Regions from separate parts of the Halomonas kalidii genome, predicted to be linked through region 1. Evidence: predicted binding sites of a transcription regulator. Region 1 holds the regulator's gene; each other region holds the start of a gene.
The links. The regulator sigma-54, encoded in region 1, starts transcription at its own class of promoters, with help from an activator protein. The targets are predictions, from matches to a motif close to TGGCACNNNNNTTGCTNT.
Positions count from the first base shown of each region.

Region 1 (4,414 bases):
ACGATGGGGTAGCCGTCGAGGAACTCGATGACCGCGGCGTCGCGGCCGGTGTACGGCCGCAGTCGGGGGTCCCAATAGGGGTTCGGCAGGCAGCGGGCGTCGAAGACGATGTCGGCATCGAGCGGCACGCCGCGCTTGAAGCCGAAGGACTCCACCGTCAGGGTCAACTGGTCGGTCCGGTGGTTGGCCACCTGGTCGCTGATTCGCCGACGCAACTCGTGCACCGAGAGTCGCGAGGTATCGATCACCAGGTCGGCCAGGTCGCGAATCTCGGCGAGCGCCGTCTCCTCGGAATCGATGGCCTCGGCCAGGGTCATGTCGCTGTCCCGTGTCAGCGGGTGACGGCGGCGGGTGGCCGAGTAGCGCTCGAGCAGGATGCGGGCATCGGTGGTGAGGTAGATCACCTGGCCGTCGATTCCGCGCGCGCGCACTTCCTCCAGCAGGGTGGGAAAGCGCTCCAGTGCATGGGGCAGGTTGCGCGCATCGATGCTCACCGCGATCGAGGTGTGGGGCGAGTGATCGCTGCTGAGTTCGTCCACCAGCGGGCCGAGCAGCATGGCCGGCAGGTTGTCGATGGCGTAGTAGCCGAGGTCCTCGAGGGCCTGCAGTGCGATCGACTTGCCGGAGCCGGATCGGCCGCTGATGATCACGAGCTGCATGGCGGGTCTCCTGGTCGTGTGACTGGCCGGGTGGCCCGGTGAGCGACGATCAGCCCGAGGACTGTCGTCGGATCGCCTCGATGAGTCGCTCATGGAGCTCGCGCTGGCTCGCGCTCTTGCGCAGCCGGCCGCGGGTCTCGGCATCGTTCATCACGCCCGCGACCTGGGCCAGCAGCGCGAGGTGGGCATCGTCGGCCTCTTCCGGTACCAGCAGCACGAAGATCAGGTCAACCGGCTCGCCATCGATGGCGTCGAAGTCGATCGGCTCGGCCAGCTTCAGGAAGCCGGCAAGGGGAGCCTTGCAGTGCGGGTCGCGGGCATGGGGAATGGCGACGCCGTTGCCGATACCCGTGCTGCCCAGCCGCTCACGGCCGATCAGGCGGCCGAAGACTTCCTGGCTGTCGAGGCTCGGTGTGTTCTGTGCGATGAAGGTGCTGAAGAATTCCAGTACCCGCTTCTTGCTTCCCCCGGGCACGCCGAACAGGGTGCGCTCGGGGGGCAGGATGGCTTCGAGTGTCATGATGGATCAGCGGGCACCGGCGCCCTGGGCGCGGGCCTGGACCTTCTCCTTGTGCTTGACCAACTGGCGGTCCAGCTTGTCGGCGAGCGCATCGATGGCGGCGTACATGTCACCGTCCATGGCCTCGGCGTGCAGATCGGCACCGGCGGCATGCAGGGTGCAGGCGGCCTGCTGGCGTTCCTTCTCGACGGAGAGCGTTACCTGCACGGTGGTGATGTTGTCGTAGTGGCGTTCCACGCGAGTGAGCTTTTCGTTCACATAGTCACGCAGGGCGTCGGTCAGTTCCACATGATGGCCGGTGATGTTGACTTGCATGACACGCTCCTTCGTCCTTCGATTGGTGCCTCGATTGTAACCCTTTTTCCTGCCCTGCAAACCCCCTGCTGAGGGCGATGCCAGCGGCGACTGGCGCTCACTCACCTTAGCCGCTTGCGCTCGCTGGAGGAGGCGATGCCCATGGCCTCCCGATACTTGGCCACGGTCCGCCGCGCGACGCTGATGCCGGCCTCCTCGAGCAGCGTCACCAGCTTGCTGTCGGAGAGCGGCTTGCGTGGCGGCTCCTCCTGGATCAGCTTGCGGATGCGGGCGCGGATCGCGGTGCTCGAGTGAGCGTCGCCATCCCCGTTGCCGACCTGGCTGGAGAAGAAATACTTCAGCTCGAAGACGCCGCGGGGGGTGTGGATGAACTTCTGGGTGGTGACTCGCGAGATGGTCGATTCGTGCATCTCCACGGCCTGGGCGATATCGGCCAGTATCAATGGCCGCATCGCCTCCTCGCCCTGCTCGAGGAAGTCGAGCTGGCGCGCCATGATCTCGCGTCCTACCCGCAGCAGGGTGTCGTTGCGGCTGGAGAGGCTCTTCATCAACCAGCGGGCCTCCTGCAGGTGATTCTTGAGGAACTGGTTGTCCTGGCTCTTGTCGGCGCGGCGAATCAGTGCCGCATAGTCGGGTTGGATGCGTAGCCGTGGCAGGGCCTCGGGGTTGAGCTCCACCTGCCAGCCGCGGTTGTCGTGACGGGCGACCAGGTCGGGAATGACGTAGTCGTTGTCGGATTCCGAATAGCGACTGCCCGGCCTCGGGTCCAGTGAGCGCACCAGGGCGATCACCTCGTCGAGGGCATCGTCATCGAGGCCGAGTCGGCGCTTGAGCAGGCGGCGGTCGTCACCGGCCAGCGCTTCGAGAAACTGGCGCACCAGGCGCCGGGCCTGGGGCAGCAACGGGGTGTCGTCGGGCAGGGCGGCGAGTTGCAGCATCAGGCATTCGCGCAGGTCCCGGGCGAAGATGCCGGTCGGCTCGAACTGCTGCAGGCGCAGCAATACCTGCTCCACCTCGCGACTCTTGAGTCCCTCGAGCCCCTGGTTCTTGAGCCCGTCACGCAATTCGTCGAGCGGCTGGGCCAGGTAGCCGGCGCCGTTCACGGCATCGATCAGGCTCTCGGCGATGTGTCGCTGACGTTCGTCCAGGTCGGTCATGGCCAACTGCCAGGCGAGGTGGTCCTGCAGGCTCTGGCCCGAGGCCTGGCGCTCGAAGTCTGGGCCCTCGCCGCTGCCGGCGGGAGAGGCGCCCAGATCCTGGTAGGTGTCCGACCAGTCGCTGTCGACCGAGAGTTCGCTGGGGATCTCGCTGGCCCAGTCGTCATCGGCAGGCTCGCTCGCTGCCTGTTCGCCGAAGCCGTCATCGAGCTCCAGCATGGGGTTCGACTCCAGGGCCTGCTGAATCTCCTGGCGCAGGTCCAGGGTGGAGAGCTGCAGCAGGGCGATGGCCTGCTGCAGTTGAGGCGTCATGGTCAGCTGGGTGCCGACACGCAGTTGCAGGGATGCTTTCATGGCCATGAGAGGTGTGTGCTCATTCGCCGAAAACCCCCACCCTAGTCCGCTGCCCGGCGCGTTGCAAGTCTTTTATTAGCAATAAGCATGCCATCGGCAATTTTCATGCCGCCATGCTGCAATAGCCTTTATATCAGTAAGTTGCGGTAGATGTGGTCAGAGGCGGAAGTCTTCGCCGAGGTACACTTCACGCACCCGCTGGTTGGCCAGGATCGCCTCGGCATCGCCCTCGGCGATGATCTGGCCGTCGCCGACGATGTAGGCGGTATCGCAGATATCGAGGGTCTCGCGCACGTTGTGGTCGGTGATCAGGACGCCGATATCACGGGCCTTGAGCTGACGGATGATGGCCTTGATCTCGCCCACCGAGATGGGGTCGACCCCGGCGAAGGGTTCGTCGAGGAGGATGAAGGCGGGTTCCGTGGCCAGCGCCCTGGCGATCTCCACCCGGCGCCGCTCGCCGCCGGAGAGGCTCATGCCGAGGTTGTCGCGGATATGGGTGACATGGAAGTCCTCGAGCAACTGCTCGAGCCGTGCCCTGCGCCCTGTGCGGTCGAGGTCCTGGCGGGTCTCGAGGATCGCCATGATGTTGTCGGCCACCGAGAGCTTGCGGAAGATCGAGGCTTCCTGGGGCAGATACCCGATACCGGCCCGGGCTCGTTCGTGCATGGCGGCCTTCGTCAGGTCGAGGTCGTCGATGTGGACCTCGCCGGCATCGGCGCGAACCAGCCCGACGATCATGTAGAAGGAGGTGGTCTTGCCGGCCCCATTGGGGCCGAGCAGGCCGACGATGCTGCCTTGGCCGATGGCCAGGCTGATGTCCTGCACCACGCGGCGGCGCTTGTAGCTCTTGGCCAGATGGCTGGCGCGGAGTGTCTTCATGTCGTCCCTTATTGCTCGGGCTGCAGGGTCATGCGTATGCGCTGGCGCTCTTCGACGCCCTCGGCCTCCGAGCGGGCCTGGACCACGCGCCGATCGAGGAAATACTCGAGATAGCCGCCGTCGAAGGTGTCGCCGCCCTGGTGCAGCTCGGCGCGATCGATCAGTTCCACCCGCCGCTCGGCGACGTAATAGACGATGGTGCGTCCCCAGCCGCGCACGAGTGGCTCGTCAGGTGCCGGCAGCTGCTCGATGTAGGCGCGTTCGCCGGTGGCGATGGCGTGAGAGAGTTCGCCCGACGCGTTGCGGCGGATCTCGACCCGGTCACCGGTCAGTTGCATGCTGCCCTGGCGGATGTCCACGTCGCCGGTATAGACGGCGGTGCCGGCGCGGTCGTCGAGATCGAGCTGGTTCGCCTCCACCTCGATGGGAGCGCTGGCGTCGCCCTCCAGGGCCTGCGCCGAGGGAGCGACCAGGACCGTGAGGGCCAACCCGAGCAGTGCCGGGGCCAGCAGGGAGGCAGGGGGCTG
Region 1 covers NZ_JASCQN010000025.1:275,561-279,974, forward strand. Annotated here, with positions in the region: gene rapZ (RNase adapter RapZ) at 1-659, opposite strand, end outside; gene ptsN (PTS IIA-like nitrogen regulatory protein PtsN) at 709-1,179, opposite strand; gene hpf (ribosome hibernation-promoting factor, HPF/YfiA family) at 1,186-1,494, opposite strand; gene QLQ85_RS05925 (RNA polymerase factor sigma-54) at 1,596-3,011, opposite strand; gene lptB (LPS export ABC transporter ATP-binding protein) at 3,162-3,887, opposite strand; gene lptA (lipopolysaccharide transport periplasmic protein LptA) at 3,896-4,414, opposite strand, start outside.

Region 2 (4,414 bases), on a different contig from region 1:
CGAGGACGTCAACCTGACGCCAGATCGGCTCGACCAGGCCGTAGAGCTGGCCCTCGAACTGGCAGCACTCGCCCAGGGCGTGGATCGCCGGGTCGGAAGTGGTCAGGTGGGCGTCCACCAGGATGGCGCGCTCCGTGGCGAGTCCGGCCTGGCGGCCCAGCTCGGCGTTGGGGGTGATGCCGATCGCCACCACCACGCAGTCGGCGGGCAGCCGGGTACCGTCCTCGAGGCGCACCTCGTGCACCCGGCCCTGGCCGTCGTCGAGGAGCGCGGCGATGTTGGCCTCGGTGAAGATGGTCAGACCGCGGCGGGTCAACTCCGCCTCCAGCAGGGTGGCGGCGGTGGCGTCGAGCTGGCGGTTCATCAGCCGGTCGTCGCGCTGGATCAGGCTGACGTCCATGCCGCGTTTGCGCAGCCCCTCGGCGGCCTCCAGGCCGAGCAGGCCGCCGCCGATCACCACGGCGTTGCCGCCGGCCTCGGCGGTGCGGGTCAGGGCGGCGGCGTCGTCCAGGTCGCGGAAGGCGCGTACCCCGTCGAGCTCCAGGCCGGGCAGCGGCGGCATGGCCGGGCGCGAGCCGGTGGCCAGTACCAGGCGGTCGTAACCGAGGGTGCGACCGGCATCGGTGGTGAGGCGGCGTGCCTCGCCGTCGAGGGTCGCCACACGCTCGCCGAGGATCAGCTCCACGCCCTGCTCGGCGTACCAGTCGGCCTCGCGCAGGGTCAGGGCATCGCGGGTCATTTCACCGGCGAGCAGCGGCGAGAGCAGGATGCGGTTGTAGGCCGCTACCCGCTCCTCGCCGATCACGGTGATGCGGGCGGGGCGGTCGTCGCGCTTGAGCAGCGTCTCGACCAGCCGGTGGCCGGCCATGCCGTTACCAACGATCACCAGGTGCTCGGTCGCCGGGGAGTCGGGATGTCGATGACGCATGTCCTGACACCTCTCTTCTTTGATGCAGAAATGATGAAACGAAAAAGACGCCTCGGCGCCGCCTCCCTTCGGGGAGTGCGCAGAGACGTCTTCGTCATGATATGGCGTGCGATCGCCATTGATCGCCTGGTGCCGTTACTCAGTCAAGAATCCGGCCAGAATGCCAGGAAGCTCAGTTTTTTTAAGTTAATTCATGTGGTTGTGAGCGGGCTGGTGTGCCAATGCCAGCCTGGTCAGGCGTGCTGTTGCACATCAGTGGTGCGTGGCCGCATCGAAATGCACAGGGCTGTAGCACTCCTCCAGGGTGTGCAGATCGAGCGTGCGGCCGTGGTCGCGCATGTGCCGGCCGATGTGCTCGGCGAAGCGGCCCGCTGTCGCGGGGGAGGGGCGGAGCACACCCTCGCCGTGGAGGCGCTGGTGAATCGGCGCCCTGTCCAGCCCCAGGCCGTCGAGGTGGCAGATCGAGCGGTCGAGATAGGGCGGCAGGGCGAGCCAGTCCCGTGCCCGGCGCCCATGCTCGGGGGATTCGGCGAGCCAGGTGCTCGCCCGCTCCAGGGCGCGGATCAGCGCCGCCTGGGTGGCCGGGTAGCGCCGCGCCCAGGAGCCGGTCACGCCGAGCACCTTCTCCGGATGGTCGGGCCACAACTGGGCGCCGGTGGCGACCAGCCGCCCCGCGCCGCGGTGGCGGGCCAGGGTCCCCCAGGGCTCGCCGGCGCAGAAGCCGTCGATGCGCCCCTCCTGCAGGGCTTCCACCATGCGGGGGGGCGGCAGGGCGATGAGCTCCACCTCTCGCTCGGCGTCGATGCCCGCCAGCGAGAGCCACTCGCGCAGCAGATAGTGCTGGCAGGAGAAGGGATAGACCATGGCCAGGCGGGGGCGACGTTCGCCCGCTTGCCGGCGCAGCCAGTCGCCCAGCGCGCGTGCGCCCATCGCGGGATCCTCACCGAGTGCCGCGCCGCTGTCGCGGCAGAGCGTCTCGGAGAGCGTGAGGGTATTGCCGTTGCGGCTCAGGATGATCGGTGCCCGGGCATCGCAGGGCGCCCGGCCCAGTCCCAGGCTCATGGCCAGCGGTAGTGGCGCCAGCATCTGGGCGCCATCGAGCAGGCCGGCGGCGACCTTGTCACGCAGCGTCGACCAGGCGTTCTCCCGCGACAGCGAGACCTCGAGGCCCTGCTCGGCGAAGAACCCCCGCTCCCGGGCGATGATCAGCAGGGCGGCATCCAGCAGGGGAATGAAGCCCAGGGTCAGGCGTTCCAGTTCGGGGGATGGCGGCATGGCCGTCGTGCTCATGGCTGTCTCGTTCATGACAGGGGCCCCTACTCGGGTGATCGAGGGTTCAGGCGTTCGAGAATGTCGATGACGCTGTCGGCGACCTCGGCCAGTCGTTGGCCGCGATCCATGGCCAGCTTGCGCAGCATGCGATAGGCCTGCTCCTCGTCGCAGTCCTGGTGCTTCATCAGCAGGCCCTTGGCGCGTTCGATGCGTTTGCGGTCGGCCAACTGGTTACGCGCCTGGTCGAGCTCCTGGCGCATGGACTGGAAGGCATCGAAACGGGCGATGGCGACCTCGATGATGGCCTTGACCCGGCCGGGCACCAGGCCATCGACCACGTAGGCGCTGACGCCCGACTGCAGTGCCGCCTGCATGGTATCGGGGTCGTGCTGGTCGGCGAAGAACACCACCGGACGCGGGTTCTCGCGATTGAGCAGGGCCATGCTCTCCAGGGTGTCGCGATCGGGCGATTCCATGTCGATGATCACCACGTCGGGCTGGTGGCGGGCGACCATCTCGTTGAGGCTCGCCGGGCTCTGCAGATGGCAGATGACCGTATGACCCTCGCTGGTGAGGGCCTCCTCGACCATGGCGGCGCGCACGACCTCGTCGTCGATCAGCAGGATGTTCAGGGGTGGTGGCATGGCTGTGTCGCTCGTCGTGTTGCGTGCGTTTACTGCACTGCAAGATGCATTCCAGTTACCGCTACCTCGAGGCGGGACGCCAGTCCCGGGCGGGTGGGAGGGAAGCGTGGCCGTCGTGTCGAGGGCTGTCGGCACCAGGGTGGTGCATGGTGTGGCCGGTCATGATAGTCATTGGTGCGGTGGGCGAGAGCCAAGGTTCCCGGCAGGGGGGGCGAGGGAGCCTCAGGTCTTTGGAGTGACAGCAGAAATTACAGCATGGCATGTGTGTTGCTTGAGGGGTGGCACTAGCTGATCACACGGTAAGGAGAGCCATGCCGGCTCTCCGACCAGGCAACGACGCCCGCCAACGGTCCCCTGCTCAGGGGGGTGTTGGCGGGCGTCGCCGTTTCCAGACCTACCGCGACAGGAGATCGTCATGCATCAGGCCCGAACCACCTGCCCCTACTGCGGCGTCGGCTGTGGCGTGCTGGCCTGCGTGGAGAACGACCGGATCACCGGGGTGGACGGCGATGCCGATCACCCGGCCAACTTCGGGCGGCTGTGCGTCAAGGGCTCGGCACTGCACGAGACCCTGGGAGACCACGGCCGACTGACCCGCCCGCGGGTCGACGGTGCCGAGGTCGACTGGGAGACGGCACTCGACGCCGTGGCCGATCGACTGCAGGCGACTCGCCGCGACCACGGCAAGGGGGCGGTGGCGGCCTATCTCTCGGGGCAACTGCTCACCGAGGACTACTATGTCGCCAACAAGCTGTTCAAGGGCTTTCTCGGTACGCCACACCTGGATACCAACTCGCGGCTCTGCATGGCCTCGGCGGTCGCCGCCTACAAGCGCTCCCTGGGGGCCGATGCGGTGCCCTGCAACTACGAGGACATCGAGGAGGCCGAGCTGGTGGTGCTGGTCGGCTCGAACCTGGCCTGGAACCACCCGGTGCTCTACCAGCGCCTGCGCACCGCCAAGAGTCGCAACCCTCTGATGCGGGTGGTGGTGATCGATCCCCGGGTGACGGACACCTGCGAGATCGCCGACCTCTACCTGGGCCTCAAGCCCGGCAGCGACGCCCGGCTGTTCAACGGCCTGCTGGCCTGGATGGCCGACAAGGGCAGGCTGGACCGCGTCTATCTCGAGAAGCACACCACCGGCTTCGATGACGCCCTGGCCACGGCCCGGGAGGGCGACGGCGCGGTGGAGGCCATCGCCGCCGACTGCGATGTCGACCCGGAACGCCTCGAGACCTTCTTCTACTGGTTCGCCAGCCAACTGCACGTGGTGACCCTCTACTCCCAGGGAATCAACCAGTCCTCCAGCGGTACCGACAAGTGCAATGCCATCATCAACTGCCACCTGGCCGGCGGCAAGATCGGGTTGCCGGGCGCCGGGCCCTTCTCGATCACCGGCCAACCCAACGCCATGGGGGGCCGCGAGGTGGGCGGATTGGCCAACCAGTTGGCGGCTCACATGGACTACCACAGTCCCGGGGCCATCGACCGCGTCACCCGCTTCTGGGCCACGCAGCACCTGGCGCCGGATGTGCCGGACGGGCCGGGCCACAAGGCGCTGGAGCTGTTC
Region 2 covers NZ_JASCQN010000051.1:506,372-510,785, forward strand. Annotated here, with positions in the region: gene QLQ85_RS18945 (NAD(P)/FAD-dependent oxidoreductase) at 1-928, opposite strand, end outside; gene QLQ85_RS18950 (CmpA/NrtA family ABC transporter substrate-binding protein) at 1,181-2,218, opposite strand; gene QLQ85_RS18955 (ANTAR domain-containing response regulator) at 2,245-2,844, opposite strand; gene QLQ85_RS18960 (nitrate reductase) at 3,260-4,414, shown strand, end outside.
Region 2: the regulator sigma-54 is predicted to act here: its motif matches at 2,881-2,898, upstream of QLQ85_RS18955 (ANTAR domain-containing response regulator).

Region 3 (4,414 bases), on a different contig from region 1:
GGCGGCATTGAGCAGCCGGATCAAGATGGCGCGCCAGCTGTTGGGCGATGACGGGCGCCGCCAGGCCTATATCCGTACGATTCACCGCAAGGGATTTCGCTTCGTGGGTGAGGTGCACAACGACGACCCCGCGACGGTTGCGCAGCCGCCCACGCAACTGGGCACCCCCGATGCCCTGCACAAGCCGGCCGTGGTCGTGTTGCCGCTGACCAACCTGTCCAGCGAGACCGAGCACGAGTATTTCTCGGACGGCGTCAGCAGCGACATCATCGCCCTGCTCAGCAAGCACCGCTGGCTGAACGTGGTGGCACGCAACACGGCCTTCGGCTTCAAGGGGCAAGCCCCGGACCCGCGCGAGCTGGGCCGGATACTGGGCGTCGACTACGTGGTGGAAGGCAGCCTCCAGGGCGCCGGGCATCATGTGAGGATCAACGTGCAGCTCGTCGATGCCGCCACCCGGCTGACGAAATGGACGGAACGCTTCGATCGCGAGCGATCCGAAATCCTTGTCCTGCAGGACGAGATCACGGAAAAGATCGCCGCTCGGCTGGAGCCGGAGATCGGGTTTGCCGAGCGGCACAAGATCATGGTCTCGCGACCGGCGAATCTGCAAGCCTGGGACTGCTTTCACCTCGGGTGCTACCACTTGTTCCGGTTCACCGGGGAAGGCAACCAGGAAGCCCAGCGTTTGCTGCGCCAGAGTCAGCTCCAGGATCCCATGTTTGGCGAAGCCCAGGCGTGGTGGGCCTATGCCGTCGTGCTGGGCATGGTCTACTGGGACACGCCACCGGACCGGAAGCTGCTTGACGAGGCGCTCGCTGCCTGTGACAGGGCCCTGCGGATCGATCACCAGAATGCCACCTTCCACATGCTGCGCGGCCGGGTGTTGCTGGCCCGCCAGGAATATCGGCGGGCCATCGCCGATAACCGGATCGCCATCGACCTCAATCCCTCCTTCGCGGCGGCCTATTGCGGCATGGGGGATTCGCTGGCCTATGAGTGTCGCTATGACGAAGCCATGGTGCAGTTCGAGCGCGCCATTGCGCTGAGCCCCAACGACCCGCAGCTATGGGCCTTCTACACCTATGGCGCGCTGGCGCTCATCTTCAAGGGTGACTACGAACGTTCCCTGGAGTGGACGGAGCGGGCCGCCAACCTGCCCAACTGCCAGTACTGGACCGCCGCCCACCGTGCCGTTGCCCTGGCCCATCTGGGCCGGCGGGATGATGCCGTCGAGGCGAAGGAGCGACTCCTCGCCATGCTGCCCACCTTCAACTGTGCCTTTGCCATCGAGAAGCTGTTCTATCTCCATGAACCGAGCCAGATCACCCACTATCTGGAGGGATTGCGATGGGCGCAGGTGCCGGAGCGCTAGCGGTGACGTCGCATCGGCCGGCCCCCATGCTGCCGGTGACGTCGTCGAATGCACCGGTATGGGACTGATGCCCATCTGGCCTTGCGATACTGGTGCATTCGAGGGGCCGGGCTGCACCAATCCGGTGCCGTGGCTGCTCGCGGAACGGTCATGCATGGTTCTTTGTATACGATATAAGATGATGAATATCATGGAATATTCATGATTCTCACCGTTCTGGTACGAGCATTGCCATGAACAGGGCAGTTGCCACTCGACGCGTCCCACGTACCAGACCAGAAGGCAGTTGCCGATGACGGCTTTCCCGCCAGCCATGCCCTATGCCCTGTCGCGGAGCCCGGGAGCCGAGGACTCCGGACATCGCTTCGATGCCGGCCGGCGCTGGGCGGCGTCGCTGGAGCTCGGTTTCGACAATCGCGGCGGCGTGACCCGCATGACCCGGGCCCGCCATCGGGGCCCGTTGCGGGTGCAGCGGCCCTTCTATCCGGAAGGGGGAATGGGCGCCTGCCATGTCTACCTGCTGCACCCGCCGGGCGGGCTGGTCAGCGGCGATGCCCTGACGATCTCTGCCCGAGTGGGCACCGGCGCCCGGGCGCTGCTCACCACGCCGGCCGCCAACAAGCTCTACAAGGCCGACAGCCACGGGGTGGCCTGGTCGCAGCAGGCACACCTCGAGGTGGCCGATGGCGGCATTCTCGAATGGCTGCCCCAGGAGACCATCGCCTTCGACGGTTCGCGGGGTGAGCAGGGCACCCATATCGAGTTGACGGGAACGGCGCGCTGCCTGGGCTGGGAGGTGCTGGCACTGGGCCGCCCGGCGAGCCGGCTGCCCTATGTCTCCGGCCGCATCGACCAGCGCTTTCGCCTGACGCGGGATGGCAAGCCGCTGTGGCTGGAGCGACAGCCGCTGGATCCGGGGCACCCCCGCTTTGGCGGGCGCTGGGGGCAGGGGGGCGCCACCGTCCAGGCCACGCTGTGGGCCGTGGGTCTGCCCGACGAAACGGCCGCCATCGCCAGCTTGCGCGAGGCGATCGAGGCGAGCCCGCGCTGGGCGGTCACCGCTCGCCAGGGCGTGCTGTTGCTGCGCTACCTGGGGCATGAACGCAACGAGGCCTGGGCGCTGTGCGAGGCGGCCTGGAAGGTGTTGAGGCCGCGGCTGATCGGTCGCGAGGCCTGTGTGCCGCGGATCTGGCGGACATGACCCTGCTGCTTGGCAGGTTTTCGTAGGAGCTTGGCTCTGCCGAGCGATTGGCGCCGCAGGCGCCCCGGCGGTAACCGCTGACGTGGCAGACGGCCGCCAGCGCCGCTTCGCGCCGCATCGCCCCGCAAAGCGTGGCTCCTACCAGGACCGTACCTTAGACGAATGATACGAGGCCATCCGATATGGAACTGACCCCCAGAGACAAGGACAAGCTGCTGCTGTTCTCGGCCGCCCAGCTTGCCGAACGCAGGAAGGCGCGCGGCCTCAAGCTCAACTATCCCGAGGCGGTGGCGCTGATCAGCTTCGAGATCATGGAGGGGGCCCGGGACGGGCGTAGCGTCGCCGAGCTGATGAGCCACGGTCGCGAGATCCTGACCCGCGACGACGTCATGGAGGGCGTGGCCGAGATGGTCGACGAGGTGCAGGTGGAGGCCACCTTCCCGGATGGGACCAAGCTGGTCACGGTCCACGACCCCATCGTCTAAGGAGATGGCAATGATTCCCGGCCCAATGATTCCAGGACAGTACCAGTTGCAGGACGGCGAGATCGAACTCTGTGCGGGACGCGAGCGGATCACCGTCGAGGTCGCTAACACCGGCGACCGTCCGGTCCAGATCGGTTCCCACTACCATTTCGCCGAGGCCAACCCGGCCTTGATCTTCGATCGTGACAAGGCGCGCGGCCATCGCCTCGACGTGGCCGCCGGCACGGCGATCCGCTTCGAGCCGGGCCAGACCCGCGAGGTGACGTTGATTCCCTTCGCCGGCCGCCGTCATCTCTACGGTTTTCGTGGCGAGGTGATGGGAGCGCTTTCTACCGCGCCCGCTGCCGCGCGAACCCCATCGACTTCCGACCCCGACGGCAATGGAGAGCAATCATGAAGATCAGTCGTCGGGCCTATGCCGACATGTACGGTCCCACCGTGGGCGACCGGGTGCGCCTGGGTGACACCGAGCTGTGGATCGAGGTGGAGCGCGACGCCACCCACTACGGCGACGAGGTCAAGTTCGGTGGCGGCAAGGTGATCCGCGACGGCATGGGCCAGAGCCAGCGCTGTGACGAAGCGGTGATGGATACCGTGATCACCAATGCGCTGATCCTCGACTGGTGGGGGATCGTCAAGGCCGACGTGGGGCTTCAGGCCGGGCGCGTCAAAGCCATCGGCAAGGCCGGCAACCCCGACACCCAGCCCGACGTGGAGATCGTCATCGGCCCGGGCACCGAGGTGATCGCCGGGGAGGGCAAGATCCTCACCGCCGGCGGCATCGATGCCCACATCCACTTCATCTGCCCCCAGCAGGTGGAAGAGGCGCTGATGAGCGGCATCACCACCATGCTCGGCGGCGGCACGGGACCTGCCACCGGGTCGAATGCCACCACCTGCACGCCGGGGGCCTGGCACCTCGGCAGAATGCTCCAGGCGGTCGATGACCTGCCGATGAACATCGGGTTTCTCGGCAAGGGCAACGCCAGCCTGCCCGAGGCGCTCGAGGCCCAGCTCGTGGCCGGCGCCATGGGGCTCAAGCTGCACGAGGATTGGGGCACCACGCCGGCCGCCATCGACAACTGCCTGAGTGTGGCCGAGAAGTACGACGTCCAGATCGCCATCCACACCGACACCCTGAACGAGTCGGGCTTCGTCGAGGACACCCTGGCGGCGTTCAAGGAACGGGGCATCCACACCTACCACACCGAGGGGGCCGGGGGAGGACACGCGCCGGACATCCTCACCGCCTGCTCGAAAGCCTACGTGCTGCCGTCGTCGACCAATCCGACGCGCCCTTATACCGTCAACACCGTCGACGAACACCTCGACATGCTGATGGTGTGCCACCAC
Region 3 covers NZ_JASCQN010000041.1:173,582-177,995, reverse strand. Annotated here, with positions in the region: gene QLQ85_RS13350 (winged helix-turn-helix domain-containing tetratricopeptide repeat protein) at 1-1,375, shown strand, start outside; gene QLQ85_RS13345 (urease accessory protein UreD) at 1,668-2,576, shown strand; gene QLQ85_RS13340 (urease subunit gamma) at 2,759-3,061, shown strand; gene QLQ85_RS13335 (urease subunit beta) at 3,087-3,458, shown strand; gene ureC (urease subunit alpha) at 3,455-4,414, shown strand, end outside.
Region 3: the regulator sigma-54 is predicted to act here: its motif matches at 1,593-1,610, upstream of QLQ85_RS13345 (urease accessory protein UreD).

Region 4 (4,414 bases), on a different contig from region 1:
CGAACGCGGCGAGATCGAGGTGGAGGTCTGGGTACAGGGCGCCCGGGAGGGCAGCGGGGACGCGGCGGATCACCATCACTGAGGCGGAGCTGCCCCGCGGCGAGACGCCACGGGGCAGGGAAGCCCGCCGGCCCAGGGGTCAGGGCAGCTTGTCGATCTCTATGCCGGTGGCCGCGGTGACGGCCGGCAGCGGTGACAGCAACAGGCTGGCCACGTAGTAGATGACCGCCCCGAGGAGCGAGCCGGTGAACCAGCCGTAGTCGTAGAACCAGTACAGGGTGCCGGTGGTCAGCGACAGGAGGGTCAGCGACACCGGTATGCCGAAGGCGATGAAGCCGGCGACATTGACGGCCGGGTAGGCCTGCCCATCCCGATACAGGCTCGGCACGTCGAGCTGCTGGCGCTTGATCAGGAAATAGTCCACCGCCATGATCCCGGCGATCGGCCCCAGCAGGCTGGAATACCCCAGCAGCCAATTGGAATACATGCTTTCCAGCGAGACGCCGGAGGCGATGATGCCGGCCTTCTGGAGCAGGTCGTAGCCCATCAGCAGCACCCCCACCAGGCCGGTGATCAGCACCCCACGGGTGTGGTCGACCAGCGTCGGCGCCACGTTCTGGAAATCGTTGGTCGGCGAGACGATATTGGCCGCCGTATTGGTGGACAGGGTCGCCACGATGATCAGGACCATAGCGATGCTCACCCAGAACGGATTGTCGATCATGCCGATCAGGTTGACCGGGTCGGCGACGGTCTGGCCCACCAGCGACGCCGAGGCGGCGGTCATCACCACCCCCAGGGCGGCGAAGAAGAACATGGTCAGCGGCAGGCCCAGTACCTGGCCGACGATCTGGTCCTTCTGGCTTCGGGCGAAGCGGCTGAAATCGGGAATGTTCAACGACAGCGTGGCCCAGAAACCGACCATGGCGGTCAGCCCGGCGAAGAAATAGCCGTAGACCGGCGCCCCCTCGGGGCGCGACGGCGGCTGCGCCAACAGCTCGGTCATCGACATGTGCGGCCAGGCCCAGAACATCAAGCCGACACCCACCGCCAGCAACAGCGGGGCCGCCAGCGTCTCCAGCCACTTGATCGATTCGGCGCCGCGAATCACCACGTAGAGGTTCATGGCCCCGAAGACGAAGAAGCCGATCACCTCGCCGACGCCCTCCAGCGCCCGCCAGGGGGGGAAGATCGCCGAGAGCAGCAGGTGAATGGCCAGGCCCCCGAACATGGTCTGTACGCCGAACCAGCCACAGCCGACCAGCGCCCGGATCAGGCACGGCACATTCGAGCCGAGGATGCCGAACGACGAGCGCAGTACCACCGGAAAGGGGATGCCGAACCGGGTGCCGGGGAAGGCATTGAGGGTCAGCGGGATCAGTACGATCACGTTGGCGAGCAGGATCGCGAACAGGGCCTCGCCGACGCTGAGGCCGAAGTAGGCGGTCAGCACCCCGCCCAGGGTGTAGGTCGGCACACAGATCGACATTCCCACCCACAGGGCGGCGATGTTCCATTTCGACCAGGTGCGTTCGTGCGCCTTGGTCGGGGCGATATCGGCGTTGAAGCGTGGGCTGTCGCGGACGTCATCGCCCACCTCGAGTTCGATCAGGCCTTGCTTGTTCAACATCTTCGATGACTTGGCGGTCATTGTTGTTCTCCTCGTCACTGGATGATTTCACCATGCCTGGCTGGCGACCGTGCCAAACACGAGGCAATAAGCGTGCCCAGTTGCTGCCAAGGCGGAGCCAGGGCGTCACGGTACCCTTCGCGCCTCCTTCGGGCATGGGCAGCAACTCGATGAATTCCAGAAAAAACTGACGATATCGACAGGAATTCAGAAGGCCGGAAGGCCTGCGTAACGGCTCCCGATACCGTGGATGTTTTCACGCTTCATGACAGGCTAGTCAGTTTTCATCATGGTTCAAGGTCGATTAGCCGTCTAAATAAAATCCTCGGTTATTTTTATTAACTACTTGTTTTTATTATTATTTGTGGAGAATTTGACGGGGCTTCATGCGGGTGCAGCCGCTCACCCGCTTGGTGAAGAGAACCGCTGAAATCCAGGATTACTCTTTGAATACAATGACTTGAAGGAAGGTGAAGCGAAAGGAAAAAATGACTTGCAGGAGTCCCTTGCAAGGGTCTAGCTTCAAAAAGCTGTCTCTTGAGACAGCTTTTTTAACCCAGCCCCAGGGGGCGTGAGGTCCACCTTCCGGTCCTCCAGGGTCCGACAACAACTACGATTCGGGTGAGCCACCATGCAGAAGATGAAAATCGGCCTGATCCAGATGGGTCTCAAGGCCAGTACCGACCTCGAGCCGGAGGCGATTCGCGAGGCCATGAACGAGGCCCACCTGCCGCTGATCCAGCAGGCCGCCGATGCCGGTGTGCAGGTGCTGTGCTTCCAGGAAGTCTTCAACCAGCCCTATTTCTGTCCCAGCCAGGACCCCAGGTGGTACGCCGCCGCCGAGCGCGTGCCCGAGGGCCCGACCTGCCGGATGATGCAGAGGCTCGCCGCCGAGCACCGCATGGTAATGATCGTGCCGGTCTTTGAAGAGACCGTGACCGGTGTCTACTACAACACCGCCGCGGTATTCGATGCCGATGGCAGCTACCTGGGCAAGTACCACAAGACCCATATCCCCCAGGTCGCCGGCTTCTGGGAGAAGTTCTACTTCAAGCCCGGCAGGTCCGAGTGGCCGGTGTTCGATACCGCCTACGGCAGGATCGGCGTCTACATCTGCTACGACCGCCACTTCCCCGAGGGTTGGCGCGCCCTGGCGCTCAACGGTGCCGAGGTGATCTTCAACCCCTCGGCGACGGTGGCCGGGCTCTCCCAGTACCTGTGGGAACTCGAGCAGCCGGCCTCCGCCGCCGCCAACGGCTGCTTCATTGCCGCCATCAACCGGGTCGGCACCGAGGCCCCCTGGAACATCGGCGAATTCTACGGCTCGAGCTACATCGTCAACCCCCGCGGCCAGATCGAAGCCCAGGCCAGCGACAAGGACGACGAACTGCTGATTCACGAGATCGACCTCGAGATGGTCCGCGAGGTGCGCAACAACTGGCAGTTCTTCCGCGACCGCCGACCGGAGGCCTATGCGCGCCTGACCGACGGGGAGTGACCCGACGGCGAGTCCCCCACCACAACGACAATCGAGCGAGACCCCCCATGACCCTCTTGATTCGCGGTGGCACCGTGGTCACCGATAGCGACACCTACCGCGCCGATATCCTCTGCGACGACGGCAAGATCCAGGCCATCGGCGCCGACCTCGACACCCCGGCAGGCTGCGAGGTGATCGACGCCGGTGGCATGTATGTGATGCCCGGCGGCATCGACCCCCACACCCATATGCAGCTGCCGTTCATGGGCACCGTGGCCAGCGAGGACTTCTATACCGGCACCGCCGCCGCCCTGGCCGGCGGCACCACCTCGATCATCGACTTCGTGATCCCGAGCCCCGGGCAGTCGCTGCTGGAGGCCTTCGAGACCTGGCAGGGCTGGGCCGAGAAGGCCGCCGCCGACTTCGCCTTCCACGTCGCCATCACCTGGTGGGACGACAGCGTCCGCGAGGAGATGGGGACCCTGGTGCGTGAGCACGGCGTCAACAGCTTCAAGCACTTCATGGCCTACAAGGGCGCGATCATGGCCACCGACGACATCCTGGTGGAGAGCTTCTCGCGCTGCCTGGAACTCGGTGCGGTGCCCACCGTGCATGCCGAGAACGGCGAGCTGGTCTACCACATGCAGCAGAAGCTGCTCGCCGAGGGCATGACCGGGCCGGAGGCGCACCCCCTGTCGCGCCCGCCCCAGGTCGAGGGCGAGGCCGCCAGCCGGGCGATCCGCATCGCCAGCACGCTGGGCGCGCCGATCTACCTGGTACACGTCTCGACCCGGGACGCCGTCGACGAGATCGCCTATGCCCGCCGGCAGGGCCACCCGGTCTACGGCGAGTGCCTGGCCGGCCACCTGGTGCTCGATGACAGCGTCTATCTCGACCCCGACTGGGGGCGCGCCGCGGCGCATGTGATGAGCCCGCCGTTCCGGCCCAGGGGCCACCAGGAGGCGCTGTGGCACGGCCTGCAGTCCGGCAACCTGCAGACCACCGCCACCGATCACTGCTGCTTCTGCGCCGAGCAGAAGGCCGCCGGACGCGAGGACTTCACCCGGATCCCCAACGGGACTGCCGGGGTCGAGGATCGCATGGCGGTGTTGTGGGAGGAGGGCGTGAACAGCGGCAAGCTGTCGATGCAGGAGTTCGTCGCCCTGACCTCCACCAACACCGCCAGGATCTTCAACCTCTACCCGCGCAAGGGGGCGGTGCAGGTGGGCGCCGACGCCGACCTGGTGGTGTGGGACCCCGCGGGCACCCGCACCATCTCGGCCGAGACCCACCACCAGAACGTC
Region 4 covers NZ_JASCQN010000054.1:205,945-210,358, reverse strand. Annotated here, with positions in the region: gene QLQ85_RS21490 (copper chaperone PCu(A)C) at 1-82, shown strand, start outside; gene QLQ85_RS21485 (NCS1 family nucleobase:cation symporter-1) at 140-1,651, opposite strand; gene QLQ85_RS21480 (nitrilase-related carbon-nitrogen hydrolase) at 2,262-3,128, shown strand; gene hydA (dihydropyrimidinase) at 3,176-4,414, shown strand, end outside.
Region 4: the regulator sigma-54 is predicted to act here: its motif matches at 1,712-1,729, upstream of QLQ85_RS21485 (NCS1 family nucleobase:cation symporter-1).